4 regions of the Novimethylophilus sp. genome follow, and region 3 is predicted to be linked to each of the others. Evidence: predicted binding sites of a transcription regulator. Region 3 holds the regulator's gene; each other region holds the start of a gene.
The links. The regulator sigma-54, encoded in region 3, starts transcription at its own class of promoters, with help from an activator protein. The targets are predictions, from matches to a motif close to TGGCACNNTTCCTGCT.

Region 1 (7,056 bases), on a different contig from region 3:
GCGAGTTGTCCGGCGCGGTGATTACGGTTCCCGCCTATTTCGACGATGCCCAGCGCCAGGCCACCAAGGATGCGGCGCGGCTGGCCGGCCTGTCCGTGCTGCGCCTGCTCAACGAGCCGACCGCCGCGGCCATCGCCTACGGACTGGATAACGCATCGGAAGGCATCTACTGCGTCTACGACCTGGGTGGCGGGACTTTTGATTTCTCCATCCTGCGCCTCACGCGCGGGGTGTTCGAGGTGCTTGCTACCAGCGGTGACTCGGCACTGGGCGGCGACGATTTCGACCGCTGCATATACGGCTGGCTGGTGGAAATACTCAAACTGCCGATATTGGGACCGGAAGACGCCCGCCTGCTGCTCACCGAATCCCGTCTCGCCAAGGAGCGCCTGACCGATGCGCCGGCCACGGAATTTTCCTGCGTGTTGTCGGACGGTGCGCCGATTGACGCCATCCTCAGCCGCGAGGTGTTCGTCGAGTTGACCAAGCCGCTGCTGGCCAGAACTTTCAGCCCGGTGCGCCGTGCCTTACGCGATGCCGGCTTACAGGTGGAGGAGGTGCAGGGCGTGGTGCTGGTAGGCGGCGCCACCCGCATGCCGCATCTGCGGCTGGGGGTGACCGAATTCTTTTTCCGTGAACCGCTCACCAATCTCGACCCGGACAAGGTAGTAGCATTGGGCGCTGCCATCCAGGCCAACGCGCTGGCTGGAAATGGAGGCGGGGACGAACTGCTGCTGCTGGACGTGATCCCGCTCTCGCTGGGTATCGAGACCATGGGCGGTTTGAGCGAAAAGATTATTCCGCGCAATTCCACCATTCCTTCGGCGCGGGCACAGGACTTCACCACCTTCAAGGACGGCCAGACCGCCATGAGTTTCCACGTGGTGCAGGGCGAGCGCGAACTGGTGTCGGAATGCCGCTCGCTGGCGCGCTTCGAATTGCGCGGCATTCCGCCCATGGTGGCGGGGGCGGCGCGCATCCGGGTGACCTTCCAGGTGGATGCCGACGGCCTGCTGTCGGTATCGGCACGGGAACAGACCACGGGTGTCGAATCGCACATTACGGTGAAGCCTTCCTATGGCCTTACCGATGCCGAAATTGCCGGCATGCTTACCGCCGGCATTTCCAATGCCGAGCATGACAAGCGCATGCGCGCCCTGCGCGAGGCCCAGGTGGATGCGCGGCGCCTGCTGGACGCGACCGAAACCGCAATGGCCGAGGATGGGCACGAACTGCTCAGCAAACCCGAGTGGGACGCGATCTGGAGCAAGATTTACGAGCTTGCCGAAATTCTGCTGATGGGCGATGCGAACAGCCTGGAATCGTTGCGCCAGGTCACTGAAGCGCTCAATGCCGCCACTGCCGCTTTCGCCGGCCGCCGCATGGATGCTTCCATCCGCAAGGCGCTGTCGGGGAAACAAATTGAAAATATCGAACTATGATCATAACCAATGCACTCCCTCTCCTCTCGCGGGAGAGGGTTGGGGTGAGGGGCTGCAATGACGATCATTAACGTCCTTCCTCATCCCAATACCTGCCCGGATGGCCTCGTCTTCGAGGCCAAGCCAGGCAAGGCGCTGTGCGACGCGCTGCTGGCCGCCGGGGTGGAAATTGAACATGCCTGCGACGGCGTGTGCGCCTGCAGCACTTGCCATGTCATCGTGCGCGAGGGCTTCACGTCGCTGGCTCCGGCCGGCGAAGAGGAAGAAGACCAGCTGGACGAAGCCTGGGGGCTGACGCCCACCTCCCGCCTGGCCTGTCAGGTTAGGATCGGGCAAACCCCGCTCACCGTCGAACTGCCGCGCTACAGCCTCAACCACGCGCGGGAGTACGAGTAAGAGCGTCTAACAAACCGAACTCGCTCGGCACCGATCTTCATGAGTTAACTAGATATTTGATGGCCTTGAGAAAGATTACCTCATCTTCCATGTTAGAGAGATTCAGAGGCATAAGAGTAATTATGCCGAGTTGCGTTTACCTAAACTAATACAATCACATCGCCGTACTTCGCCACGGTACTGTCGTGTGTGAGCAATTTGAGCGGTTCCGTAACTGCCTGTGCAACCAGCATCCGGTCGAACGGGTCGGCATGATGCATAGGAAGGGTTTCGGTAGCCGCAGCGACCCACAGGGCGATATGGGTGTCGAGCAGCGGCGTGGCACTGCATGCCCGTGTGATCGTGGCGGATTTTCTGGGCGTGAGCATTGCCGATGCTTGTAGCAAACCGGACAATTCTGGTGCAGGTGTGGATGTTTCACAACCTGATGATTTGTATTGATAAATTGACTTACCCTCAGGCTGGCACGGCAGATGCTTGATTAAGTTCAAATGACAGCCGAGCCAGCCATGCGACAAGCCAATCCCATCATCAACGACACTACCCTGCGCGACGGCGAACAGACCGCCGGGGTGGCGTTTGGCCGTGTGGAAAAACTGGCGATCGCCCGGTCTTTGGCCGATGCCGGCGTGCCGGAGCTGGAGGTGGGTATCCCGGCCATGGGCGGGGCCGAGATCGGTGATATCCGCGCCATCGCCGCGCTGAACCTGCCGAGCCGTCTGATGGTATGGGGCCGCATGACGGGAACCGACCTGGCCGCATGCGCAAAGTGCGGCGTGGAGATGGTCAACCTTTCGCTGCCGGTTTCCGATTTGCATATCGAGAAAAAACTACGCCGCGACCGCACCTGGGTGCTGGCGCAAGTTGCTTATTTCGTGCGCAAGGCGGTCGATCTCGGCTTGCAGGTATCGGTGGGCGGGGAAGATGCCTCGCGCGCCGATCAGTCTTTTGTTCTGCAGGTGGTCGAAACCGCGCAGGCCGCCGGGGCGCGCCGCTTCCGCTATGCCGATACGCTGGGCGTGCTCGACCCGTTCGCCACGCATGGGCGTATCTCCCGCCTTGCCGCTGCTACCGACCTCGAAATCGAAATCCATGCCCACGACGATCTGGGCATGGCCACGGCCAATTCCATTGCCGCCGTGCTGGCCGGCGCCAGCCACGTGAACACGACCGTGAATGGTTTGGGCGAACGCGCCGGCAACGCCCCGCTGGAAGAGGTGGTGATGGCGCTGTGGCGCATCCACGCCATCGAAACCGGAGTAGACATGCAGCGCTTCCCGGTCATTTCGCACCTGGTGGCCAAGGCTTCCGGTCGCGCAGTGGCGCTCAACAAGAGCATCGTCGGCGAGGCGGTGTTCACGCACGAATCCGGTCTGCATGTGGACGGCCTGCTGAAAGATCCGGCCACCTATGAAAACTTCGATCCGGCGCAGGTGGGACGTGACCGCAGATTAGTCCTCGGCAAGCATTCCGGCAGCCACGGTGTGAAGCATGCTTACGCGCAGCTTGGCATCAACCTGCAGGGGAACGAAGCGCCGCAGGTGCTGGCGCGGATTCGCCAGTTCGCCAACGCGACCAAGCGCAATCCCCAAACCGAAGACCTGATGCGCCTGTACCTGGAAGCAGTGCAGGTGCAGGCGTCGGGACAATAGGAGCAGGCCATGGACACCTCTACACACCAGCCTTCCCTGCTGCAATTACTGCGGGAGGATCTGAACTGCGTGTTCGAGCGCGACCCGGCGGCGCGCAACCGGCTGGAAGTGCTGCTGACCTATCCCGGCCTGCACGCGATCGTTGCCCATCGGTTGGCACACGGCCTGTGGAAGCGCGACCTGCGCTTCGCCGCGCGCTGGCTGAGCTATTTCACCCGCATGTTCACGCAGATTGACATCCATCCGGGTGCCGCCATCGGCAGACGGTTTTTCATCGACCACGGTTGCGGCGTAGTGATCGGCGAAACGGCGGAAATCGGCAACGACGTAACGCTGTATCACGGCGTGACTCTGGGCGGTGTTTCGTGGAACCCCGGCAAGCGCCATCCGACCTTGTGCGATGGCGTCATGGTAGGCGCCGGCGCCAAGATCCTGGGACCGGTCACGGTTGGCAAGCTGGCGCGGGTAGGTGCGAACTCCGTGGTGATTCACGATATCCCCGAAAGTATGACCGTGGTCGGCATTCCCGGCCGCGTGGTGCTGCCGGAAGACCAGCGCCGCCAGCCGCAGCGCGGCATCGACCTTGACCATCATCTGATGCCTGACCCGGTGGGGCGGGCCGTGGCGACGCTGCTGGGCCGTATCGACGACCTGGAAGCGCAATTGGTGATGCTGAAGCGCGAACAGGCGGCGGGTAGGCAAGACCTGGTGGAGGCCGGCACCCCGGCTAACAACGCCCGCATCGTCACGATACATTGAATTTTCAACCTGGAGCCATCATGAGCCAACTACTCGACACCATGCAGAAGTTTTCTGCGGCCGAAGAATTTCTCGATTTTCTGGGCGTGGACTATGCCCCGCAGGTGGTGCATGTGAACCGTCTGCACATCCTGAAGCGCTTTCAGCAGTACCTCGGCCACGACCCGGTGCAGAAAGATTTGCCGGAGGCAGAGGAGCGTGCTGCCTACAAGGATAGGCTGCAGCATGCCTACCAGGACTTCGTGCAGTCCAACGCCGTCACCGAGAAGGTGTTCAAGGTGTTTCAGGACGCGGAAGGCGTGCAGACCGTGAGCGTGAAGAAACTCAAGACTACTTTGGAAGAGCGCCGCGTCTGATTGTCGGGTTTGCGACAAAGTGCAAAGCGCCGTCACCAGTTTATAACTTATTGAAATATTTGTAAAAATAGCATCATGCCCAGTTTGGCATGGAGGTTGCTGTAGTCAGGGTAAGGCAATTCACGGAGCGAGACATGCATATCGTTGTCTGCATCAAGCAAGTCCCGGATAGCGCGCAAATTCGCGTGCATCCAGTGACCAACACCATCATGCGCCAGGGCGTGCCGGCCATCGTCAACCCCTATGACCTCTATGCGCTGGAAGAAGCGCTACGCCTCAAGGACCAGTACGGCGGGCGAGTGACGGTGCTGACCATGGGTCCGCCGATGGCAGAGGCGGCATTGCGCAAAGCCATTTCCTACGGCGCGGACGATGCGGTGCTGGTGACCGACCGCGTGTTCGCCGGCTCCGATACGCTGGCGACCAGCTACGCGCTGGCCTCGGCCATCGGCCAGATTCACAAGGATATGCCGGTCGACCTGGTGTTTACCGGCAAGCAGACCATCGACGGCGACACCGCGCAGGTCGGCCCCGGCATTGCAAAAAGGCTCGACATGCAGTTGCTGACTTACGTTTCCAAGGTGCGCGAGCTGGATGTGGAAAAGAAGGAAATCGTCGTGGAGCGCCGTTCGGAAGGCGGCGTGCAGGTGCTGAAGACGCGCATTCCCAGTCTGATCACGGTGCTGGAAGGCAACAACGAAATGCGGTTTGCGACCATGGCCAACATGTTCCGCGCCTCGCGCTATCCGGTGAAGATATGGAACAAGGAACTGGCGGGCATCGAGGATCCCACCAAGACCGGTCTCAAGGGTTCGCCCACCGTCGTTTCCAAGGTGTTCGCGCCGACACCTCGCGCGGTCAAGGCCGAGATCATCCAGTGCGAGAGCAACGACCCCAAGGATTTGAGCGTGACCCTGCTGGCCAAGATGTTCACCAAGCATCCGAAGCTGGAGCGGGAAATAGCGAAAAGGGCAGGGTAAAGCGTGATCGAGCCCACGCCTTTGCGAGCGAGCCGTGAGCCCACCTCGTGCCAGGCAATGCGGGCGAGACCGCCTGCGGTACAACAAAGTACATGAGAAGGATGAAACAATGAGCGAAACAACCGAACCTAAAAAGCCGGTGGGCAAGAAGCGCGTCGAGCTGGACGAGCGGCTCAAGGCCTACAAGGGCATCTGGGTGTTCGTCGAACACGAGCGCGGCGCGATCCACCCGGTTTCGCTGGAACTGCTGGGCGAGGGCCGCAAACTGGCCGACAATCTCGGTGTGGAACTGGCCGGGGTGGTGATGGGGGTGCCGAATGATGCCACGCGCAGCTTCTGCCACGAGGCGTTCTTTCACGGCGCCGATCTGTGCTACCTGATCGAAGACCTGCTGCTCACCGATTATCGCAACGAGCCATACACCAAGGGGTTGACCGACCTGGTCAACAAATACCAGCCGGAAATTCTGCTGCTGGGTGCGACCACGCTGGGCCGCGACCTGGCCGGCAGCGTGGCGACCACGCTCAAGACCGGGCTGACAGCGGACTGTACCGAGCTTAACGTGGACATGGAAGCGCGCAGTCTGCTGGCAACCAGACCGACCTTTGGTGGCAGCCTGCTGTGCACCATCCAGACCCTCAACTATCGCCCGCAGATGGCGACCATACGGCCGCGCGTGATGGCGATGCCGGATCGCGATGCCGCACGTACTGGCCGCATCCTGGAAGCTCCCTTGGGCATGGTGGAAAGCTCGATTATCACCAAGGTTCTGGAATTCATCCCCGACGAGATGCAGGACAAGCCGCAACTGCCGTTCGCCGACATCATCGTCTCCGGCGGGCGCGGCATGAAGAAGCCGGAAAACTTCAAGCTGATCTGGGATCTGGCGCTGGTGCTGGGGGCCGAGGTCGGTGCCACGCGGCCGGTAGTGCAGGCGGGCTGGGTCGATCTGGAGCGCCAGGTCGGGCAGTCCGGCAAGACGGTGCGCCCCAAGCTCTACATCGCCGCCGGGATTTCCGGGGCGATCCAGCACCGCGTCGGCATGGATGCCTCGGACGTCATCATCGCCATCAACAACGACCCCAATGCACCCATTTTTGATTTCGCACACTACGGCATCGTCGGCAACGCCATGACCATCTTGCCGGCGCTGACCGAGGCATTCCGGGTGCATCTGGCAACCGCAAGAAAGGCAGGTTAATTGTGGCCGAAAAATTTGATGTCATCGTCGTCGGCGCCGGGCCTTCCGGCAATGCGGCGGCCTATCGGCTGGCAAACGCGGGCTTGAGCGTGCTGCAAATCGAGCGCGGCGAATCGCCCGGCTCCAAGAACGTGCAGGGTGCCATCCTCTATTCCGACGCGCTGGAAAAACTGATTCCGGACTTCCGCGATGATGCGCCGCTGGAGCGCCACATCATCGAACAGCGCATGTGGGTGCTGGACGATGACTCCTATATCGGCTCGCATTACC
Region 2 (7,056 bases), on a different contig from region 3:
TAAGCGCGCCGGCAGTGGTAAAGGTCAATGCACCTAACTTTGCCGGAGGCGTTTGCAACTGGGTGGTGGCGCCTGCCGGATTCGTTAGCGACGAATAGACATTCCAGGCATTGGCTGCCGTCTTGACGAAGTACAGTGAATAAGTGCTGGGGCTGCCCAGGCTGTCATAAACAGTCAGCGCCGTTGAATTGTTGTAGCTGGTGGGATCGGTGTAAACAAACGGCGTGGTAGGCGGAACAGCCGCACGGGAATCCAGATTGAGTTGCGAAACCACGCCTTTGGCGCCACTCACGGAAGCGCCGGTTGCCAACGGCGCAATGTCGGCACTGGAAATCTGCAAGTCGCTCAGCGCACCGGTATTGATCAGACCGGCGGAGGTGGCCGGATAGCCCGTCAGGCGCAGTCCATTGCTGGTCACAATAAATCCATTCTTATCCATCTGGAACTGGCCGTTGCGGGTATAGGTGATCGCACCCGAATTGCTGACCCGGAACAGCCCGCCGCCATTGATGGCAATGTCAAGCGGATTGTTGGTGGAAGTGATATTACCCTGGGTGAACTGCTGCACCACGGACGACACCTTGGAGCCCAGGCCGACCGGGGATGCGCCGCCGCCGGTCAGGGAGGCGGCGAACACGTCGGCGAACTCCGCCGCTCCGCTCTTGTATCCTACCGTGCCGGCATTCGCCACATTGTTGCCGATGACGTCGAGATTCTTCGCCGAGACGTTAAGGCCGCTCAAACCTTGCTGAAAACCCATGTCGTTCTCCTTTTGATTACATGACCTGCCGGACTGCCGACAAATCGACCAGCCCCAGGCCGCCCACGCTCAACGCCGGACCGGCCTTGTCCATCAACACGCTATTGACCTGGCCCACGGCGAGACGGGTTGCCGTCACTTGCTCGCCGGCCAATGTCGCATTCACCGCAAACGTATAGGATCCATCCGCCGCGGCCGCACCGGCCGTCGTTTGGCCATCCCAGGTGAAAGCCGAAACGCCGGCATCCTTCTTACCAAGGTTCAGCTCACGCACCACCTTGCCGGAACCGTCGGCAATACTCACTTTAACCGTATCCGCCGCTTGCGCCAGATCCAGGCCGCCGACTGCCGCACCACTCTTCAGCTGGACGAAATCACCCGGGGCCAGCACCGCGTGCCCGATCATGTTGACCGACTGGAACGACTGCGCCTGCGCGTAGGCTGCCAGCGTCGCATTCAGTTTCTCGATGCCGGTAACCGTGGAGAGCTGCGCCATCTGCGAAGTCACCTGCGCGTTATCCAGCGGATTCAGCGGGTCCTGGTTCTTCATCTGCGTCACCAGCAGTTTCAAAAAGCGATCCTGCTGATCCTGTACCGCCGTGGCCGTCGACGCGCCAGACGATGCCGACGCGGATGCCGAGGTGCCGGTTATTGCGATTGCCATGGTTATTTATCTCCTGTTAGCCCGGCGCTTACTGGCCCAACGCCAGCGTGCGCTGAATCATAGACTTGGCCGTATTCATCATTTCCACGTTAGCCTGATAAGAGCGCGACGCGGAAATCATGTTGGTCATTTCTTCCACCACATTCACATTGGGCATGGTGATGTAGCCCTGCTCGTTGGCATAAGGACTCTTGGGGTCATACACCATCTTCATCGGCGAGGGGTCATTCACCACCCTGGCCACAACCACCCCGGACGCGCCTTTGGGCATGGCTGCACTGAGCGGCTTGGCCTGGAATACCACCTGCTTGGCACGATAAGGCTGGCCGTCGGAACCGGTGACGCTGTCGGCGTTGGCCATGTTGCTCGCCACCACGTTGAGGCGCATCGATTGCGCCGTCATCGCCGAGCCGGCGATATCAAACACGTTGAACAGACTCATCAGTTACCTCCCCGCAGCGCCAGCATTGTGCTCTGAATCTTGCCGTTGATAAATTGCAGCGTCGCCATGTACTGCAGAGCATTTTCGGAAAACTGCGATTGCTCGACGTTGGTGTCCACCGTATTGCCGTCGATGCTGGGCTGCACCGCGGCGCGGTACAGCGGCTTGACGCCGGCCACGGCGCTGCCGCCGGCGGCATCCAGATGCATGGGAGAAGTTTTTGCCAGGCCGCCTGCCGCCCGGCCGCTCTGCGCCATTTGCAGCGCCTTGGCGAAGTCGATGTCCACCGCCTTGTAGTTGGGCGTATCGGCATTGGCAATATTCGACGCCAACAACTGCTGCCGGTAGCCGCGCAGCGCCAGCACCTTTTCTTGAAAATCGAATGTCTTGTCTATCGTGGTCATGATTGCCGTCTTTCCGCGGATCGGTGGTTTCGGAAGACTAAAAGCAGATATCATGCCATCACCTGGAAGCGGCTTCAGTAAAGGGTTTTAAGGATTTTAAACCGGCAATTCCGGCAAGGATCGGCAAGCGTTTGCCGGGGCGGCAAGGGGAAAGGCGGTCAGCGGTGGGACCTTTTGATTTGGCTGAAAGCTGATCGCTGCAAGCTTATTCCGCTCCAATCACGCGGTTGCGCCCCGCCTGCTTGGCAAGATACAGCGCGGCATCGGCCCGCTTGATGACTTCCTCCGCCGATTCCTGCTGCTGCCGCTGAGCGACGCCGGCGCTGAACGTGATCAGCACCTTCTGGTTGTCGTGCAGGAAAAAGTTCTTGGTGAGCTCGCGCTGAACGCGGGTCATGATGACAGTGCCTTCCGCCTGATCGGTTTCCGGCAGAATGATGACGAATTCTTCGCCGCCATACCGCGCTAATACGTCAGTCGGCCGCAGCACGTTTTTGACTACCTTGGCCAGATGTACCAGCGCCACATCCCCCGCCTCGTGCCCCAGCGTGTCATTCAGCTTCTTGAAGTGATCGACATCGAGCAGGGCCACACTGATGGGTTCGCCGGTGCGTTCGGCGCGGCTGAATTCGCGCTGGAAGGCTTCGTCCATGCCGCGCCGGTTGAGCGTGCCCGTGAGGAAGTCCTTGTGCGCCACTTCACTGATCTGATGCAGCTCGTCGGTCAGCTGGCGGATGCGCTGCTCGGCGTCTTTCACCTCGCCCTGCGACTGCCGCAGATGCTCGTGCGCCCGTAATGCGTCCAGCTGCATCGCCTTGGTGTCCTGCATCAGATTGTCCAGGATGACGTTCAGCTCGACGATATCCTCGGTGGAACTGAGCCGTCGCTGATAACTTTCGATCTTGTTGTGAAACTCGCCGGTGTTTTCCGTCATCTCGGCCAGGCGCTCCACGAAGCTGGTCGCCATCTGCTTGAGCGTTTCCCTGGCCTCGATCAGGCCGTGCTTCAGCCTGCCCTGTTTGAAAATAAGCTCTTTCAGGCTGCTCTCCGCATCGTAAAGCACCTCGATGTCCAGCGGGCGCGCAATAATGTCGCGTATCATCGTGGTCTGCCCCTGCAGCCAGCCGTCGTCCACCACCAGTTCGCCGATATTCTCGACCAGCAGGCGCATCACCTGCAGCAGCTCCTCATGCAGGCGGAATTGCGCGTCGCTGTTCATTTCCAGCTTGAACCAGAAAGCCTTGAAGCTCTCGCCCAGCATGGCCACTTCTTGCTCCGTCGCCGCGGCTTTCGCCTGGGCCAGCAAAGCCTCGGCATTGCGCCCCAGCTCAGGCAAATACCTGAGCTGGGACAGCAGGCCAAGCTCCAGCGTCTTGATCAGCAGGTCGCGCCAGAGTGCCGCGAGCGGAGAAGTCGCGCTGGACGACAACACCGTGCCGGCCGTTCTTTTTCGGTCGGCAACGGGTTGCACGTTCGCTCCCGTCGGCTCCCGCTCGGCCAGAGGTTCCGCGGCTTTGCCGCTATGCTTCCAGGAAACCACCAGCGCTTGAATTTTGGCTTCCAGCACATCCACGTCAGTGCCGAAATTGACCAGCACCCGCTCCAGCCCTTCCTTCTTTTTGCTGATGCCGACTCCGGGGCGGCTGACATCCAGTTCGTGAATCAACTCGCGCAGCACGTCCCCCCAGTTGGGCGCATCGCCGCCGGCAACAATTGCCGCAGCAGCGTTTCGAGCTCCGGGCCATTCGACTGGGCAGCCGCCTGTTGCAGTTGCGCTGCCAGCCTGGCGTATTTCGGTCGGCCACGACCGGCCTCTTTCAATAGCCTGGCCAGCAATTGCAGCGGATCTTCGGATTTGGCGGATTCGGCGCCAATGATCTCGTCGTAAACCTTGCGAAAATTGTCCGGTGTCGGCGGAATTTTGCTCTGCGCCAGCGTTTTCAATGCCTGGCGCGCGATTTCTATCGGGGTTTGCTGGGGTTTCATTGCCAATGCAGTGTAGGCGTACTCGTTTCGGGTTAGAATCGGTTGGCCTGCTCGGTCTGCCGCAAAGGTGCGCCGACGCTATTCCAGGCACTTGAAGATTGTCATGAAACAATGCCCATACGCAAGCTCTTTATCGCACTCTGCCTGACGTTTGCCTCCGTAGCGGCCGAGGCCGACGAATGGCAATCGCTCGACGAAATCGTCGCTAGCGTCGAACGCTTTGTACGCCAGAAAACGGCGAACCTGGGCGGCGATATCAACATCAGCGTGACCCGCCCCGACTCGCGCCTGCACCTTGGCCGGTGCGACCGCTTGGAACCCTGGCTGCCCAGTGGCAACAAGCTATGGGGACGTGCCAGTGTCGGCGTGCGCTGCCGCGCACCGGCAGCCTGGTCGATCTATGTTCCGGTCATGGTCAGGGTATCCGCGATGGCGTTGGTGGCAACCCGTCCGATAGGCCGGGGGCAGCTGCTGGAAGCTTCCGATATGCAGCCGCAAATGCGCGATCTCATGCAATACCAGGGCGGCGTTCTGACCGCCCCGGAACAGGCTATCGGCAGGACCGCCATCAACCCCATCCAGCCCGGCGAAATCCTGCGCCCGGAACTGCTGCGTGCCGCCCTGGCGATACGCCAGGGCCAGCAGGTCGTGCTGATCGCTCAAGGCACGGGATTCAAGGTAAGCTCGGAAGGTGTCGCCATGGGCAACGCAGCAGGCGGCCAGGTGGTGGCGGTAAAGACCCGCTCGGGGCAGATCATCAAGGGCATCGCCAAGAGCGAAGGCGTAGTCGAGGTGTATTTTTAGCTATCAGCTAATGACTTTTTGCCGCCGATCGCTATTTAACCGGCAGCCATGTCAGCTCGCCGGCCTTCATGTCCGGCACCAGTACGAATTTCCCATCCTGCGACAAGCCGATGTCGGCCGCCGCCTGGAAACCGTCCCTGACCAGCTTGAGTTCGCCGTTGCGCTTAAGCATGAACACGCGGCCATTCTTCCAGTCGCTGATCCACAGCCTGCGCTGTTTGTCCCGGACGATACCGTCCGCACCGCCGAAGCCTTCGGCCACCGACACCATCTTGCCGGTCTTGAGCGTGATGCGGTACAGGATGCCGGACAGGAAATCCACCATCAGCAGATTGTCGTCGCCGTCGGGCAGCAACCCGTTGGGAGCCAGAACGCGCTTATCCTCGGCCGTCGCCAGTGCGGTCACCTTGCCGTCTGGCGCAATGCGGTACACGGCGCCGCCCTTGCCTTTCAAATCGCCGCTATCCGACACATACAGGTTGCCGGCCTTGTCGAAAGTCAAGTCATTGAGGAATTGCGGCTTGGCCGGGAATGCCTCGGGGGCGGCAAACACTTTCCATTTTCCGTTCTTGTCCACGCTCAAGACGCGCGTCTTGTCGGCCACATAGATCAATCCCCCAGAATACGCCAAGCCTTTGGGGTCGTCCATGCCGGTGGCAAACGCCTTGGGCTTGCCGTCGGCGCCGATGACGCTGATCTGGCCGTCGCCATCCTTGCCGAATTCGCCGATCTCGGAAACATAAATACGACCGTTGACTGCAAGCACCGACTCCGGCGTCTTGAGGCCGGTCGCCTTCTTCAGGTCGGTTGCCGCTGCTCCGGCCGCCGCCAGACTGGCAGCAAGCAAGCCGCCCATGGCCAAGGTAAAGAGAATTCTGGTTTTCATTCCATGCGTTCCTTCCGAATTTAATTGTTGGGGTGCAATATGGTGACCATGCTGCACGGCATCGCGGTTTCGCTTGCCGGCAGGCCTTGCGAGACCAAGGCCTGCATGGCATTGTCCGCCTGCATTTGCCTGACGATTTCCTGCATTGCGGCCCGATAGGTGGCGTTTATCTGCGCCGCGGGAAGCACGTCCAGATAACCGTTGTGCTGCACATCGGCTTTGTAGGTGGCGACAGGTTTGCCGCTGCCGGAATATACGTCCGCCACGACAGTGCCGTAATAGACCGTCATGCGGGGGTTATAAAACATGTGGGGTTTGATCCAAACCACCACGTCGGCGGCCTTGTTGCCGTCGCACATGGCGATATCCGCGAACATGGGTTGCAAGGCATCGAGCGCGACCGGCTCGATGGCACGCCCCTGACTGAACCAATAGTTATAATAAAAATGCCACAGCTTGATTTCATGCGCGTATTCCTGCGGGCTGATATAGACCAACACGCGCCCGGCAGGTGCCGAGCGTGCGGCAAACGATGCGATACATAACCCAAGCAGCATCAGCAGCGTCAATACGAATTTGCCAAGTTTCATGGCTTTGTGCCCCCATAAACGATACGGTAAATCATACCAGCGCGATCATCGGATATATAGACCGCGCCGTCCGGCCCCACAATCACATCGACGGGACGCCCCCAGGCACCCTTGCCGGTTAGCCAGCCGGTAGCGAAATCGCTGGCGCCGACCGGGCGGCCGCCTTCGAAATGCACGCGCACGAGCTTGTAGCCGGACGGTTCGCGGCGGTTCCATGAACCATGCAAGGCCACCAGCGCGTCGCTGCGGTATTCCGCCGGAAAAGCCGCTTTATCGAGAAACGCCAGGCCCAGCGGGGCCGCATGCGCCGGAAAGGTGACCGCCGGCGGCTGCATTTTTTCGCATGCCCCCGCCGCGCCGGGAAAATTGGGATCGGTGAAGCGGTTATCCCAGCAATGCGGCCAGCCGTAATCCATGCCCGGCTCGATACGGTTGAAGTGTTCCGGCGGAAGGCTATCCAGCGGCGCTCCGCCCTTTTTATCAGACCGCATATCGGCACCGTTGTTCGTGGCATACATCG
Region 3 (7,056 bases):
CCTGAGTCCGCGGATGTGCCCCGGTAGCTCTTCCAGCCTGGCGCTGCGCGTATCCACGCTGACGGCGACCAGTTGCTGGCCGGCTTGGTCCAGATGCTCTACCACCGGGGTCAGCATCTGTGCGGGCAGGTTGTCGACGCAGTAATAGCCGCTGTCTTCCAGCGCCTTCAGCACGATGCTTTTGCCGGAGCCCGACAGGCCGGTGACGATTACCAGGTGCATCGCTGGCTAGTTCCTGTCATCGTGCGACATATTGCGCCGGATTTCGCGGTTCTGGCGCTGCAAGAACTGGCGTGAGCTGTTGACGCCGCGCAGCAGCAGGATGTGGTTGCGTACCGCGACTTCGACCAGCACCGCAAGGTTGCGACCGGCAGCGACCGGCAGCGTTACTTTAGGGATTTTGACGCCGAGGATGGTTTCGCTCTGCGCCTTGATCTTGAGCCGGTCGACCTGGTGCGTGGCAAAATTTTCCGCCATTTCCAGCTGCACGATCAGGTCCAGCGGCTTGGTGGGCTTGATCGCGTTGTCGCCGAACAGCGCGCGCACGTTCAGCACGCCTAAGCCCCGCACTTCCAGAAAATCCTGCAGCAGTAGCGGGCAGCGGCCTTCCAGGCGCTCCGGCGAAACGCGATAGAAATCGGTGACGTCGTCCGCCACCAGACGGTGGCCGCGCGTAATGAGTTCCAGCGCGAGTTCGCTTTTGCCGATAGCGGCTTCGCCCTTGATCAGCACGCCGAAACCCTGCACTTCCAGAAACACGCCGTGGGAACTGGTCGATTCCGCCACCGCCTGGGCCAGGAAATGGCTCAGCACGTCCATCAGGCGCGGGCTCTGCTCGGGTGACGTGAACAGCGGGGTTCTCGAGTGGTCGGCAGTATCCAGCAACACTTGGGGCGCCACTTCGCCATTGGCTACGACGACTGCGGCCAGGTCGGTGGAAAACAGGTTGGCGATGGCGAATTTCAGTCCGTCATCGTCCAGGCTGCGCAAATAATCCATTTCGGCGCAGCCCAAGACCTGCACCCGGTTGGGATGCACGAAATTCAGATGCCCGATCAGCGCCAGCGAAGGCTTGGTAACGGCTTCGCTGGTGAGCAAATTGCCGCCGCCTTCCTTGCCGGCAACCCACGTCAGCCGCAGCTTGCGGCGGGTATCGCGGTAAAGCTCGGCAACGGTGATCTGGGCCATGTAAGAAGGTTAACCGCCGATGAACGCAGATAAATGCCGATGGCTCAGCAATCGATTTACTATTCGCAGCACAGCGTAAGATGCATGCAAAAAAGGATAGTGATTGTCTGAATAATCTGTTTTATCTGCGTTCATCGGCATTTATCTGCGGTTGAATGCTGTTATGGTTTTTTTAACCTTATTCGGCGTTCTGGTGCTTGACGCCGCCATTGGAGCGGTGGTGGTCGGAAATTTTTTCCTTGAACTTCAGCACCTGACGATCCAGCTTGTCCGCCAGCAAATCGATCGCGCTATACATGTCGCCGTTGCTGCATTCCGCATGCAGGTCGCTGCCGGGAACATGGATGGTGGCTTCGGCTTTCTGCGCCAGCTTTTCCACGGTCAGGGTGACCTTGACGTCGATCACATGGTCGAAATGATTGGTGATGCGCTCCAGTTTGGACTGGACGTAATCGCGCAGCGGCGGAGTGATTTCGAGATGATGTCCGGTCAGGTTCAGGTTCATGATGATGCTCTCCTCTAGATGGTCTTGCGTTGATTGGCAGCGGGTATCTGCAAAGATTCGCGGTATTTGGCGATAGTGCGGCGTGCCACGACGATACCCTGCTGTCCAAGAATGTCGGCAATCTGGTTGTCGGAGAGCGGCTTGCGCGGCTCCTCCGCAGCAACGAATTGCTTGATTAATGCGCGTATGGCGGTGGCCGAACAGGCGCCGCCGGATTCGGTAGCGACATGGCTGCCGAAGAAATATTTGAGTTCATAAACACCGCTCGGTGTAAGCATGTACTTGCGGGTAGTCACCCGCGAAATGGTCGATTCATGCAGGCCAAGCTCGTCGGCGATTTCGCGCAGCACCATGGGACGCATTGCCACGTCGCCATGCTCGAAGAAGTTGCGCTGGCGGTCGACGATCGCCTGGGACACGCGCAATATCGTGGCAAAGCGCTGCTGGATGTTCTTGATGAACCATTTCGCCTCCTGCATTTGCGTGGACAGGTACTGGCTGGAACTGTCGCGGTTGCGGGTGAGAATGTCCGCATACATGCGGTTGATGCGCAATTTGGGCACGGCCTCGCCATTCAGGCTGGCAAGCCACATGCCTTTGACTTTTTTCACCACCACTTCCGGCTGCACGTAGTGGTCGGCTTCGATGCGGGTAAAAGCGGAGCCGGGGCGGGGGTCTAGCCGGGTGATGAGCAGCTGTGCCGCGCGCAGGGTTTCGTCATCGCAGCGCAGGTTTTTTTTCAGGCGTGCATAGTCGCGCGTCGCCAGCAGCGGTAAATGGTTGCGCACGATGAGCAGCCCCATATCCCGCTGCGGAGTATCCTCGGGCTGTGCGAGCAACTGCAACTCCAGGCATTCGGCCAGATTGCGCGCCCCCACGCCGAGCGGGTCGAGATGCTGGACCAGCTTGAGCGCCGTTTGCAGCTCCAGCAGGTCGATTTCCAGTTCGGCGGGCAGCATCTCCGCCAGTTCTTCCAGCGGCTGATCCAGATAGCCGTCTTCGTTGATCGCATCCACCAGCAGCGCGGCCAGCGCCTGATCATGTTCGGACAGCGGCATCATGCGCAATTGCTCCAGCAGGTGCTCGCGCAGCGTGGGCGCGTCCGGCTCCTGGAACAGGTACTCGTTATCGTCGTCGCTGCTGGCGTTGCCGCTGGAAACCTTGTCCCAGCGTTCGCTTTCCACCGAACTGAAATCCGTTTCGGCCGAGTCCGGCGATTCCGGGGTTTCAGCCGGAGCGCCGACCTCGGTATCGACGGTCTGGCTGTCGGTGCCGGTATAGTTCGGCGTCACCGCATCTTCTTCGCTGCCCCGTTCCAGCAGCGGGTTTTCCTGCAGCATCTGCTCCAGTTCCTGCCCCAGTTCCAGCGAAGACAGCTGCAGCAGGCGGATGGACTGCTGCAGCTGCGGGGTGAGCGCCAGGTGCTGCGAAAGGCGAAGTTGTAATGATTGCTTCATGGTCGATGCTTACAGCCGGAAATCCTTGCCGAGGTAAACCTCGCGCACGCTTTCGTTGGCGATGATTTCGTCGGGCCGCCCGGCCGCCATTACGCGGCCGTCGTTGACAATATAAGCACGGTCGCAAATGCCGAGCGTTTCGCGCACGTTATGGTCGGTAATCAGCACTCCTATGCCTTGTTCCTTGAGGAAGCGGATGATTTTCTGGATATCGATCACTGCAATCGGGTCGATGCCGGCGAAGGGTTCATCCAGCAGGATGAAGCGCGGACCGCTGGCCAAGCAGCGGGCAATTTCCACGCGCCGCCGCTCGCCGCCGGACAGGCTGACCGCCGAATTGTCGCGCAGATGGGTGATGTGCAGTTCCTGCAATAGTTCATCGAGGCGCAGTTCCAGCTTTTCCGGCGGAATATTCTGCAACTCCAGAATCGCCAGGATGTTTTCCGCCACCGTCAGCTTGCGGAAAATGGAAGGCTCCTGCGGCAGATACGACAAGCCCATGCGCGAGCGGCGATGGATCGGCAGCCTGCTCAGGTCATGGCCGTCCAGCGTGATTTGCCCGCCGTCCAGCGGCACCAGCCCCACCATCATATAAAAGCTGGTGGTTTTGCCCGCGCCGTTGGGCCCCAGCAGGCCGACGATCTCGCCACTGGAAACCTTCATCGAAATGTCGTGGACCACCGTGCGCGCCTTGTAGCGCTTCTGCAATCCCTGAACCTTGAGCTCACTCACAGTTGCCAACCCTGGACTCCCGGTTGCCGTCCCTTGCATCATTGATTGTCTTGCGGTGCGGAGGCCGGCGGCGTTTCTGCGGCAGGCTTCGCGCCGGCGCCTTTCGCCGACTTCGGCTGGATCACCGCGTGCACGCGGCCTTTCGGATTGGCCGGCGTCGCCCCCTGCGGGCCGCCGAGCACTTCGGCGTACTCGGCGTTGGCGTCGTACATGATGTAATCGCCATGCACGATGTCCTCGCCGCGCTTCACCCATGCCTTCACGTACAGCTGCACCTTGTCCATGCGGCCGTCGTATTCGATGCGCTGGCCGCTGCCCTGTATATATTCGTCCTTGCCTTCCATCTTCTGGCGGAAAGTGGTGGGGCTGCCGGTGGAGGTGCTGTGCTGGAAGCCGTCCTTGTCCTCGCGCACGACCAGTTTGTCGGCATGAATGACTAGCGTGCCTTGGGTGAGGATGACATTGCCGGAATACACGCTGATTTTTTTGGCGTCGTTCGAGGTCAGGCTGTCGGCCTCGAGGTCGATAGGCTTGTCGCGGTCGGCTTTTTCCGCGAACGACATGCCGCTTGCCAGCAGCAGGAGCAGCGAAAGGGCGAGGTGAGATATTTTAATTAGCGGGATTCGCATAATGTCTCCGGATCCGGGTCTTGGAATGCCCGGCTTTGGTTTCGGTTTTTTTCGCCTTCCGGCCGTTGGTCTTGGTTTTCTGGGTATTCATGTCGTTGGTGCCAGCCTTGTTTTTGGAGCGCGGGCTTTTCACATCCGCTTTATCCTGTTTCTGGCCCGCTGGCGCCGTCACCGGCGCTTTCACGCCTGCGACCTGTTCTACAGTCAGCGGCGGCAGGGGTGGTGCATCGGGGCGCTCGTAATGCACTTTGACGCGGTTGAACAGCTTCAGTATGCGCTCTTTTTTGTTGTACTCCATGCCGCTGGCGTGAACGACCGTGCGCGGAGCCTGCAGGATAGTCACGGGGCGGTCGGTTTTCAGCAGGCCCAGATCCGGCATGATATGCATATACTCGGTCAGCAGGGTCAGTTCGCCTTTTTGCGGAGTCGCTGCGCGCACCATTCTCACATTATCCATGAAATAGACATTTTCGGCATTGGGTGAAACCAGGCCGCGCCCGCCTTGCACCTGTATGGTTGGCTTTTTGAGTGAGAATTGCGTGAAAAAGGGCCGCGTGAGCTTGGTGGTGTCATCGTCCGGAAAATGCCGCATGTCAGTGCCGGCCAGGCTGTAGCGCGGATTGCCCTGCCGGTCTGTTCTGTGCGAGGAAAAATTGTTGACAATGTAATCCGGGTCATGTCGCGTGCTGCCGTCGCGCTTGGCTGCGGGCGGCTGCACGCTGTGGTCTATCCACAGCGTGAGTGCCGCCAGCAGCGCCAGCAGTATTAGCGCAAACCAGATTGCGGGAAAGCCTTTCATGCGCGCTGTCCGTGACAAGTGCTCAGATCGTCCTCACCGCAGATACTGCGCCATCTGCTCATCATAGGTATCTTGTGCCTGCATGATGAATTCGCAAATCTCGCGCACCGCGCCCTGCCCCGCTCCGCGCGAAGTTACCAGGTGGGCGTGCTGCTTGACCAGCGGTGGCGCCGCGGGCACGGTGACGGCGAAGCCGCAGCGACGCATCGGCGGCAGGTCGACCACGTCGTCGCCCATAAAGGCGCATTGCTCCGGGGTCAGCCCGGTTTGCCGCAGCAGGTCGAGAAAGGCTTCCAGCTTGTCTTCCACGCCCTGGTAAAAATGGCCGATGCCGGTGCTCTCCGCGCGTTTGGCGACAACGTTGGAAGTGCGGCCGGTGATGATCGCCATGTCTACGCCGCTGGCCTTGAGCAGCTTCATCCCGAGGCCGTCGTGCGAATTGAAGGCCTTGTACTCGAGGCCATCATCGCCGAGGATCAGGCGGCCGTCGGTGAGTACGCCGTCGACGTCGAAAATGATCAGCTTGATCTTGCGCGCGCGCTCTATTGCTTCATTCATATCGATAATTGGTACAAACACCCGAGGTGTGTTGCATGCCTTTCAAATCACTTTTGCCCGCAGCAGGTCGTGCATATTGAGTGCGCCGATCAGCTTGCCCGCCTCATCCACCACCAAGAGACCGTTGATCTTGCGTTCTTCCATCAGTTCCACGGCTTCCACAGCCAGCTGGTGCGGGCCTATCGATTGCGGATTACGGTGCATGGTGTCGATGATCATTGCGCCGCGAAAATCCAGGCCCTGCTCCAGGATGCGCCTCAGGTCGCCGTCGGTGAAAATGCCTATAGGCTGTTCCTCGGCGTTGATTATCGCAGTCATGCCCAGGCCCTTGCGCGTCATTTCCAGCAGCGCTTCGGAGAGCGAGGCGTTGGCTGGAACGCAGGGTACGGCGTCGCCGCTACGCATGATGTCCCACACATGCACCAAGAGCCGCCTGCCCAGCGCGCCGCCCGGATGCGAACGGGCAAAGTCCTCGGCGGAAAAGCCGCGTGCGTCCAGCAGCGTCACCGCCAGCGCGTCGCCCAAGGCCAGGGCCGCAGTCGTGCTGGCGGTAGGCGTCAGGCCCAGCGAGCAGGCTTCCTGCGCGACGCCGGCGTCCAGGTGCACGTCCGACTCCCGCGCCAGCGAGGAATGGGGGTTGCCGGTCATGCTGATGAGCTTGGCTCCCATGCGCTTGAGCAGCGGAACAATAGCCAGCAGCTCGTCGCTTTCGCCGGAATTGGAGAGCGCCAGCAGCACGTCAGCGTGCGTAATCATGCCGAAATCGCCGTGGCTGGCCTCGGCCGGGTGCATGAAAAACGCCGGCGTGCCGGTGCTGGCCAGGGTGGCGGCGATCTTGCTGCCGATATGGCCGGACTTGCCGATGCCGCTGACGACAACGCGCCCGTGGCATTGCAGGATGAGATCGACCGCGTGCTGGAAGCTGGCGTCGAGTCGCAGCGCCAGCGCTTCCACCGCGCGTGCTTCGATTTGCAGCACTTCGCGCGCCAGATCGAGGCCGTGCGCGGCCTTCTGTGGTTGCTGTAATGCAGATGACATATACGAAGTATAAAAGGGAAACCCTGCCGGAGAAAGCCTCGGCACGTTATTTGCTGTAAATAATTGCTGCGGCCGCGCGGGTTGGTGCAGCCATGGACAGGGCAGGACAGGTTATGTTTTGCGGACGGCGGCAAGAATGCCTTGCAGCAG
Region 4 (7,056 bases), on a different contig from region 3:
CCAGGTCAAGCTGCTGCGTGTACTGCAGGAGCGTGAGTTTGAACGCGTCGGCGGCAACAAGACGATCAAGGTGGACGTACGCTTGATATGCGCCACCAACCGCAACCTGGAAGAAGCAGTCAGCAAGGGCGAGTTCCGCTCCGACCTGTATTTTCGCATCAATGTCATTTCCATCTTCCTGCCGCCATTAAGGGAACGGCGCGACGACATTCCGCTGCTGGTGGAAAATATCCTGGCTCGTTTCAACCGTGAAAACAGTGCCAAAATCGGCATCACGCCGGAAGCCATGCGCGTGCTGTCTAATTGCCACTGGCCCGGCAACGTGCGCGAACTGGAGAACTGCGTGGAGCGCTTTGCCACCATGGCGCGCAGCAGCGTTGTCCGCGAGGTGGACATCCCCTGCCAGACCAACCAGTGTTTGTCCTCCACCCTGTGGAAATACCAACCCAAGAGCGACGTCATCCCGATTGCACCGATTGCGGCAGATCCGGAAAGGCACACAGTGGCCGAAGAAGTTATCGATGTACCGGAACGCCCTTCGGAACGCAAACAACTGATCAATGCTATGGAAAAAAGCGGCTGGGTGCAGGCCAAGGCCGCGCGCCTGCTCAATCTTACCCCGCGTCAGATGGGCTATGCGCTGAAGAAATACAATATCGAAGTGAAGAAGTTTTAGCGGCGAGCCAACTTTAAAGAATCGTAGCGAAAATTTGACTGGACGAGTTTCCTTTACGTCCGACAGGCTGTTAATCCGGCGTACCACACTCCCCGACCACTGTTTCCTTTATGACAAACGCAATACGACTTTGTCGTAATGGCGACAAGCCGTAGAAACACGCCAACATATTGATTTAAAATAACTTAAACAAAAATACCTCAATGGCACGCGACTTGCTGATACCCCAGTAAATCCTTTACCGAGGGCATCAACATGGAGATCGCACTGCAAGACGCGCTATCGGGCCATAGCCGGCTCAAACCGTTAAACGGCATCAGGGTCGAGGTGGCAGGGCAACCGGCCTCTTCCGGCTGCGGGACTACGGGCGGCGAGGGCAAGGCCAGTTGCGGCTCCTCGGATGGCCAGAACGACATGCCGCCGGAAATCTGGGAAAAGGTGAAGAACCATCCCTGCTATTCCGAGGAAGCCCATCACCACTATGCCCGTATGCACGTTGCCGTGGCGCCGGCCTGCAACATTCAGTGCAATTATTGCAATCGAAAATACGACTGTTCCAACGAATCCCGCCCTGGCGTGGTATCGCAGAAGCTAACGCCGGAACAGGCGGTGAAGAAGGTCATCGCGGTCGCCAGCGAAATCCCGCAGATGACAGTGCTGGGCATTGCCGGCCCCGGCGACGCACTGGCCAGTCCGCAGAAGACCTTCGAGACTTTCCGCATGTTGCAGGAGCAGGCACCCGACATCAAGCTGTGCCTGTCAACCAATGGTCTGGCGCTACCGGATTATGTGGATGAAATCTGCAAGTACAACATCGACCACGTCACCATCACCATCAACATGATCGATGCGGCAGTGGGCGAGAAAATCTACCCATGGATTTTCTACAACCACAAGCGTTACTACGGTCGTGAAGCGGCACAGATACTGACTGACCGTCAGATGCTGGGGCTGGAAATGCTGACCAAACGCGGCGTGCTGACGAAGATCAATTCGGTGCTGATCCCTGGCATCAACGACGAACACCTGTACGAGGTGAATCGGGCGGTTAAATCGCGCGGCGCCTTCCTGCATAACATCATGCCGCTGATCTCGGAAGCGGAGCACGGCACCGTGTTCGGCCTCACCGGCCAGCGCGGTCCCTCCGCTCAGGAGCTGAAGGACGTGCAGGATGCCTGCATGGGCGGCGCCAACCTGATGCGCCACTGCCGCCAGTGCCGTGCCGACGCGGTTGGTTTACTCGGTGAGGATCGCAGCGACGAATTCACACTGGACCAGATCGAACACATGGATGTGGTGTACGACCTGGAAAAACGCCGTGCCTACCAGGAAAAGGTCGAAGCCGAGCGCCAGGCTCAACACGACGCCAAGCAGGCAGCACTGGCTGCCCAGAGTGGTACCGACGATGGCATGAAGGTGCTGGTCGCCGTCGCCACCACCGGCGGCGGCAAGGTCAACGAGCACTTTGGCCATGCTACTGAGTTCCAGATTTTCGAACTGACGCCCTCCTCCGCCACTTTCGTCGGCCACCGCCGCGTCGATCTCTATTGTCAGGGCGGTTTTGGCGAGGACGAGCAACTACCGTCCATCGTCAATGCCATCAACGACTGCCACGCCGTGCTGGTAGCCAAGATCGGCGCCTGCCCACGCGATGAGCTGAAGGCCGTCGGCATCGAGCCGGTGGATGCTTACGCCCACGACTTCATCGAAAAGGCAGCGCTGACCTGGTTCGCCGATTACCGCGCCCGCGTGGCCAATGGCGAAATCGCGCATCGGGAGCGTGGCGATGCCGCCATCCGCCAGGGCGCATTCATGGCGGCCTGACAGGCCACCCTCAACGCATTTTCAAAAGGAGAATCAAATGGCATACAAGATCGTCGGTTCACAGTGTACGGGTTGTTCGGCTTGCGAGCCGGAATGCCCGAACCAGGCCATTTACGAGAAGAATGGCGTGTTTTTCATCAAGCCGGAAAAGTGCACCGAGTGCATCGGCCATTTCGACGAGGCGCAGTGCGTCGCCGCCTGCCCGGTGGACAATACCTGCATCATCGACACCGCCTATCCGCGTTATCAGGCTGCATAAGGAAAAATCATGGAACTGACAATCACTCCGAAAGCGGAAAAATTCATCGGCCGCATGATCCGCTTCAACGGCGGCACGCCGGAGCACGGGTTTCGTCTGGTGGTCAGCCCCGGCGGCTGCTCCGGCCTGAGCTCGGAATTCACAGTGGAAGCCGGGCCGCTGGAAGGCGATGCCACCGTGGAAGCGAGTGGGCTGAAGCTGTTTCTGCCGGCAGAGTCCAGGATTTTACTGGACGGCGCCACCATCGACTTCAAGGATACGCCGCTGGAATCCGGCCTGACCTTCATCACCCAACAGGCGGAAAGCTGCGGTTGCAGCAGCAACTCCAGCGGCCACGGCGAGCATTCCGGTCCGAGCACGGTCAGTATCGCCAGCATCCAGCGCAAGCACTGATGTCATGGAAGGCGAAGCCATCGAAAATGTCTGGTTCGCCACCCGCTACCGGAGCCTTCCCACGGTGGCGGAAGAGCAGCTCAGGCTGGCGAGCATGGCTTATGCCGACGATACCAAAGCTGAAATGCATCTGGCGCTGGCCAAGGCTGTCGCGCCGAACAATCCGGTGGTGCAGGTTGGGGAATACCGCTACTACTTCTACAAGGGCCGCCTTGCGGAAGCCCTCAAGGTTGCCGTGACCTGCCTGGTGTCGGTAGCCGCGGAATTGCGGTTGCCTGCAAGGTGGCAGGAAGTCACGCCCAGCCACGCCGATTTTCGCAACGACGAACCGGCGCACCGTTTCTACTTGTTCGCACTGAAGGCCTATGCCTATCTGCTGCTGCGCCTCAAGCGCATGGACGAAGGCCGCGCCGTGGTGGACAAGCTGCTGCAACTCGACCCCGACAACAAGGTTGGCGGCAAGGTGTTGCTGGACGTTCTGGAGCGCATCGGCAAGGACGACTACGATGATTGAGAGCGATATCCCTGCCCTCGGCTGGCAAGGCGGCCCGATTGATTGCTCCGGCTGCATCCATCAGGACAGGCTGGCCAAAGGCACCTGCGCGCCTTTGCGTTCCTGTGTGCACGACCGCTATGCCAAGCGCATCGACCGTTTTTTCGCGACTAATCCCGGCCTCGCCAGCCAGCACATCGACCACCCCTATTTCGAAGTGCGTGCCGTCGCGGCGAAATATCTTGACCTATTCCAGCTCAATCGGCTGATTCATGATCCCGATGAAACGGTACGCGCCAGCGTCGCACTGAGGTTGCCGTCCAAGCTATTGGGCAAGCTGATCCACGATCCCGACCGCGAAGTCCGGGTGCGCGTCGCCTCCCGGCTCGAATTGCACGATCTGCCCGCCATGCTGCACGACCCCGACTACTACGTGCGGGTGGTGATCGCGCGCCGCATCGCACCCGGACTGCTGTTCCACCTGGTGCGCGACCCGGATTCCTCGGTACGGCACGAAGTGGCGGCGAAGATCGGCGGCGAGTGGCTGCCCATGCTGGCCAACGACAGCGCGGAGGAGGTGCGCCTCACCGCCATCCGCCGCATGCCGGCCGGCCTGCTCGCGCCATTCCGATTCGACGCTGACTGGCGTGTACGCTTCGAAGTAGCCCAGCGCGTCCCGGTGCAATATCTGGCGGATCTGGCACAGGACGAGGACGAGACGGTAGCCGCCGTGGCGCGTGACCGCCTGCACCCCGAACAGGAGCACACCCATGGCTGACATCAGCCGCGACAGCGACGTGGTCGAACTGGTCAATCCGCCCAAGTTCGAATACGGCCAGAAAGTGCGCTCGAAAAAATACGTGCGCAACGACGGCACCTTTCCCGGACGCGAAGTAGGCGACATCCTGGTCAGCAAGGGCGATGTCGGCTATGTCACCAGCATCGGTACTTTTTTGCAGCAGTTCTACATCTACGGCATTGATTTTTACGAGCTTGGCTACCGCGTCGGCATGCGCGGCAAGGAGCTGGAGCTGGCTGAAGCAATCGTCAATGAAGAAAAGGAACAAAGTCATGGCTGAACCGCGTGAACCAAAATTTCAGTGGGGTCAGCCTGTGATAACCGAGACAGACCTGGTCAACGACGGCAGTTATCCCGACGCCCCGCTGGAAGCGCTGCTCGCCGCCCAGGGTGCACGCGGCGAGATCGTCAACGTGGGGCTGGTGGAAGAAACCGGTGAGCCGGTGTACCTGGTCGAATTCGCCGATGGCAAGGTGGTCGGTGTGTTCGAGGAAGAACTCTCGCCGGCCTGACCGTGATGATCGCCGAACCCATCTACGAAACGTTGTGCCCCCACCCCAACGAGGTGGATCGCAAGCGCATCGAGAAAACGCTGGCCGAGCGCGAGCGCTACAAGTACGTCGCGCCCAGCGTGCTGCCGGACGTGGACGGCTACCTGGTGCGCAGTCCATGCTGTTCGAGAACCATTGACCCCGACGGTGGCGAAATCGACATCGCGCGCATCGAGTTCCAGGAAGGCGGCTTCTGGCGCCTGTATCAGAAGGACGACGCTAACCAGCGCTGGCGCGCGCATTCCGAATACCTCAGCCTGCCCACTCTGCTGGCGCGGCTGATTGCAGATCCGAAACGGGAATTCTGGCGATGAGCACTTTTTATTTCGACAACAACGCGACCACGCGCGTACTGCCTACGGTGCTTGAAGCCATGCTGCCGTGGTTCTCCGAGCAGTACGGCAACGCTTCCAGCAGCCACCACCTCGGCCAGCATGCCAAGGCGGCACTGGTGGCAGCACGCGCGGCAGTAGCCGCTTTTGTCGGCGCCAGCCCGGCAGAAATTGTCTTTACCAGCGGCGCGACCGAGGCCAATCACATGGCGATCCTGGGCGCGCTGGCGGCCGATCCGACACGACAGCGCATCGTTACCAGCGTAGTCGAGCATTCCTCCACGCTGTGCCTCCTCGCCCACCTTGCCGCACAAGGCGTGGAGGTAGTGCAGGTGCCGGTGCAGCCCGGTGGCGAGCTCGACATGGCGGCACTGGCCGATGCCGTCACGGATGACACCGCGCTGGTCACCCTGATGCACGCCAACAACGAAACCGGCGTGTTGTTCCCGGTGGCCGCAGCCGCAGCCATCGCGCACGCCAGAGGCGCGGCGTTTCACACCGACGCGGCGCAGACCGCCGGCAAGATCCGGATTGACGTGCGCCAGATCGGCTGCGACCTGCTGTCATTCTCCGGCCACAAGCTGCATGCGCCCAAGGGCGTCGGTGTGCTTTATGTGCGCAAGGGTTTCGCCCTGGAGCCGCTGATTTACGGCCACCAGGAGCGCAACCGGCGCGGCGGCACGGAAAACCAGGCCGGTATCGTCGGACTGGGCGTCGCCTGCCGCCTGGCGCAGGAATACCTGGTCCACCACGCAGGCCGAGTCGATGCGCTGCGCGACCGGTTGCAGAGCGGCATCCTGGCACGCATGCCGTTTGCGCGGTTCAACGGCAGCGCGGCGCGCGTACCCAACACTTGCAGCCTGAGCTTCCCCGGTCTGCACGGCGAAGAACTGCTGCACCGCCTGGACCAGGCCGGGGTCATCGCCTCGCAGGGCAGTGCCTGTACCGCAAACGGCACCGAGCCCTCTCACGTACTGCTGGCAATGGGCCTGAGCCGGGATGAAGCGCTCTCCTCGGTGCGCTTTTCGCTGTCGCGCGAGACCACCGAGGCCGAGGTCGACATTGTGGTGAAAACCATGGCGGCCGTGGTCGAGGCCATGACCGCACCGACATCGGTGGCGGCCTGATGCAAATTTTAAACACCGAAAGGACAGATCGTGAAAGTGATGATACGGCGCAACGATAAGGGTGAGCTCTCGGCCTACGTGCCGAAGAAAGACCTGGAAGAACCCATCGTGGGGCAGGAAAAACCGGACTTATGGGGCGGCGTGGTCAAGCTCGCCAATGGCTGGCAACTGGCGCTGCCGGAAATGGCGGCCGACACGCGGCTGCCGATTACTGTCGAAGCACGCCGACTGGGAGAATGACATGTGCATTTCCCTGGACACATTGAATGAAATCGAGCTGTCGCTGGCTGAATTCCGCAAGCTCACGCAGAATCCTCTGGTCATGCTCAAGGGCTGCTTTCCCGAACTTTCCTTCGTGCACATGTCGGCGTCCGACATCCCGGAAACGCCATTCCGCTCGCTGCCTGACTACAACCTTTACCTGCTGGACGGGCGCGAGCATTGCGTGCAGCTGACCAGCGACCCCGCCCATGCCACCGGCATCGTGGTCGCGCACCGATGACCGATACCTGGATTCCGCTGTCCGATCCGGACTACTCCGCGGCGGAAATTGCTGCGGTACAGGCCGTGCTCGGCCGTTCGCAGCAGAGCGACGGCCCGTT

Region 1: the regulator sigma-54 is predicted to act here: its motif matches at 2,301-2,316, upstream of nifV (homocitrate synthase).
Region 2: the regulator sigma-54 is predicted to act here: its motif matches at 2,313-2,328, upstream of flgB (flagellar basal body rod protein FlgB).
Region 4: the regulator sigma-54 is predicted to act here: its motif matches at 881-896, upstream of nifB (nitrogenase cofactor biosynthesis protein NifB).

Annotation. Positions count from the first base shown of each region.
Region 1 covers NZ_DASXVH010000066.1:28,042-35,097, reverse strand. The annotation lists gene hscA (Fe-S protein assembly chaperone HscA) at 1-1,442, shown strand, start outside; gene fdx (ISC system 2Fe-2S type ferredoxin) at 1,500-1,838, shown strand; gene VGK14_RS10385 (hypothetical protein) at 1,979-2,206, opposite strand; gene nifV (homocitrate synthase) at 2,330-3,490, shown strand; gene cysE (serine O-acetyltransferase) at 3,500-4,249, shown strand; gene nifW (nitrogenase-stabilizing/protective protein NifW) at 4,270-4,605, shown strand; gene VGK14_RS10365 (electron transfer flavoprotein subunit beta/FixA family protein) at 4,740-5,585, shown strand; gene VGK14_RS10360 (electron transfer flavoprotein subunit alpha/FixB family protein) at 5,695-6,786, shown strand; gene VGK14_RS10355 (FAD-dependent oxidoreductase) at 6,789-7,056, shown strand, end outside.
Region 2 covers NZ_DASXVH010000036.1:25,069-32,124, forward strand. The annotation lists gene flgE (flagellar hook protein FlgE) at 1-760, opposite strand, end outside; gene VGK14_RS04840 (flagellar hook assembly protein FlgD) at 777-1,424, opposite strand; gene flgC (flagellar basal body rod protein FlgC) at 1,453-1,866, opposite strand; gene flgB (flagellar basal body rod protein FlgB) at 1,866-2,270, opposite strand; gene VGK14_RS04855 (GGDEF domain-containing protein) at 2,476-3,948, opposite strand; gene VGK14_RS04860 (hypothetical protein) at 3,933-4,256, opposite strand; gene flgA (flagellar basal body P-ring formation chaperone FlgA) at 4,368-5,060, shown strand; gene VGK14_RS04870 (SMP-30/gluconolactonase/LRE family protein) at 5,092-5,946, opposite strand; gene VGK14_RS04875 (hypothetical protein) at 5,967-6,536, opposite strand; gene VGK14_RS04880 (PQQ-dependent sugar dehydrogenase) at 6,533-7,056, opposite strand, start outside.
Region 3 covers NZ_DASXVH010000013.1:7,831-14,886, forward strand. The annotation lists gene rapZ (RNase adapter RapZ) at 1-222, opposite strand, end outside; gene hprK (HPr(Ser) kinase/phosphatase) at 229-1,188, opposite strand; gene hpf (ribosome hibernation-promoting factor, HPF/YfiA family) at 1,367-1,693, opposite strand; gene VGK14_RS01135 (RNA polymerase factor sigma-54) at 1,708-3,150, opposite strand; gene lptB (LPS export ABC transporter ATP-binding protein) at 3,160-3,882, opposite strand; gene lptA (lipopolysaccharide transport periplasmic protein LptA) at 3,921-4,511, opposite strand; gene lptC (LPS export ABC transporter periplasmic protein LptC) at 4,492-5,310, opposite strand; gene VGK14_RS01155 (HAD family hydrolase) at 5,344-5,868, opposite strand; gene VGK14_RS01160 (KpsF/GutQ family sugar-phosphate isomerase) at 5,911-6,906, opposite strand; gene VGK14_RS01165 (NADH-quinone oxidoreductase subunit B family protein) at 7,018-7,056, opposite strand, start outside.
Region 4 covers NZ_DASXVH010000066.1:16-7,071, forward strand. The annotation lists partial or broken gene VGK14_RS10165 (sigma 54-interacting transcriptional regulator) at 1-676, shown strand, start outside; gene nifB (nitrogenase cofactor biosynthesis protein NifB) at 932-2,500, shown strand; gene VGK14_RS10175 (4Fe-4S binding protein) at 2,538-2,759, shown strand; gene VGK14_RS10180 (HesB/IscA family protein) at 2,769-3,152, shown strand; gene VGK14_RS10185 (hypothetical protein) at 3,157-3,666, shown strand; gene VGK14_RS10190 (4Fe4S-binding leucine-rich repeat protein) at 3,659-4,423, shown strand; gene VGK14_RS10195 (nitrogen fixation protein NifZ) at 4,416-4,724, shown strand; gene VGK14_RS10200 (nitrogen fixation protein NifZ) at 4,717-4,956, shown strand; gene VGK14_RS10205 (DUF3024 domain-containing protein) at 4,962-5,309, shown strand; gene VGK14_RS10210 (cysteine desulfurase family protein) at 5,306-6,454, shown strand; gene nifT (putative nitrogen fixation protein NifT) at 6,494-6,694, shown strand; gene VGK14_RS10220 (hypothetical protein) at 6,696-6,956, shown strand; gene VGK14_RS10225 (DegT/DnrJ/EryC1/StrS family aminotransferase) at 6,953-7,056, shown strand, end outside.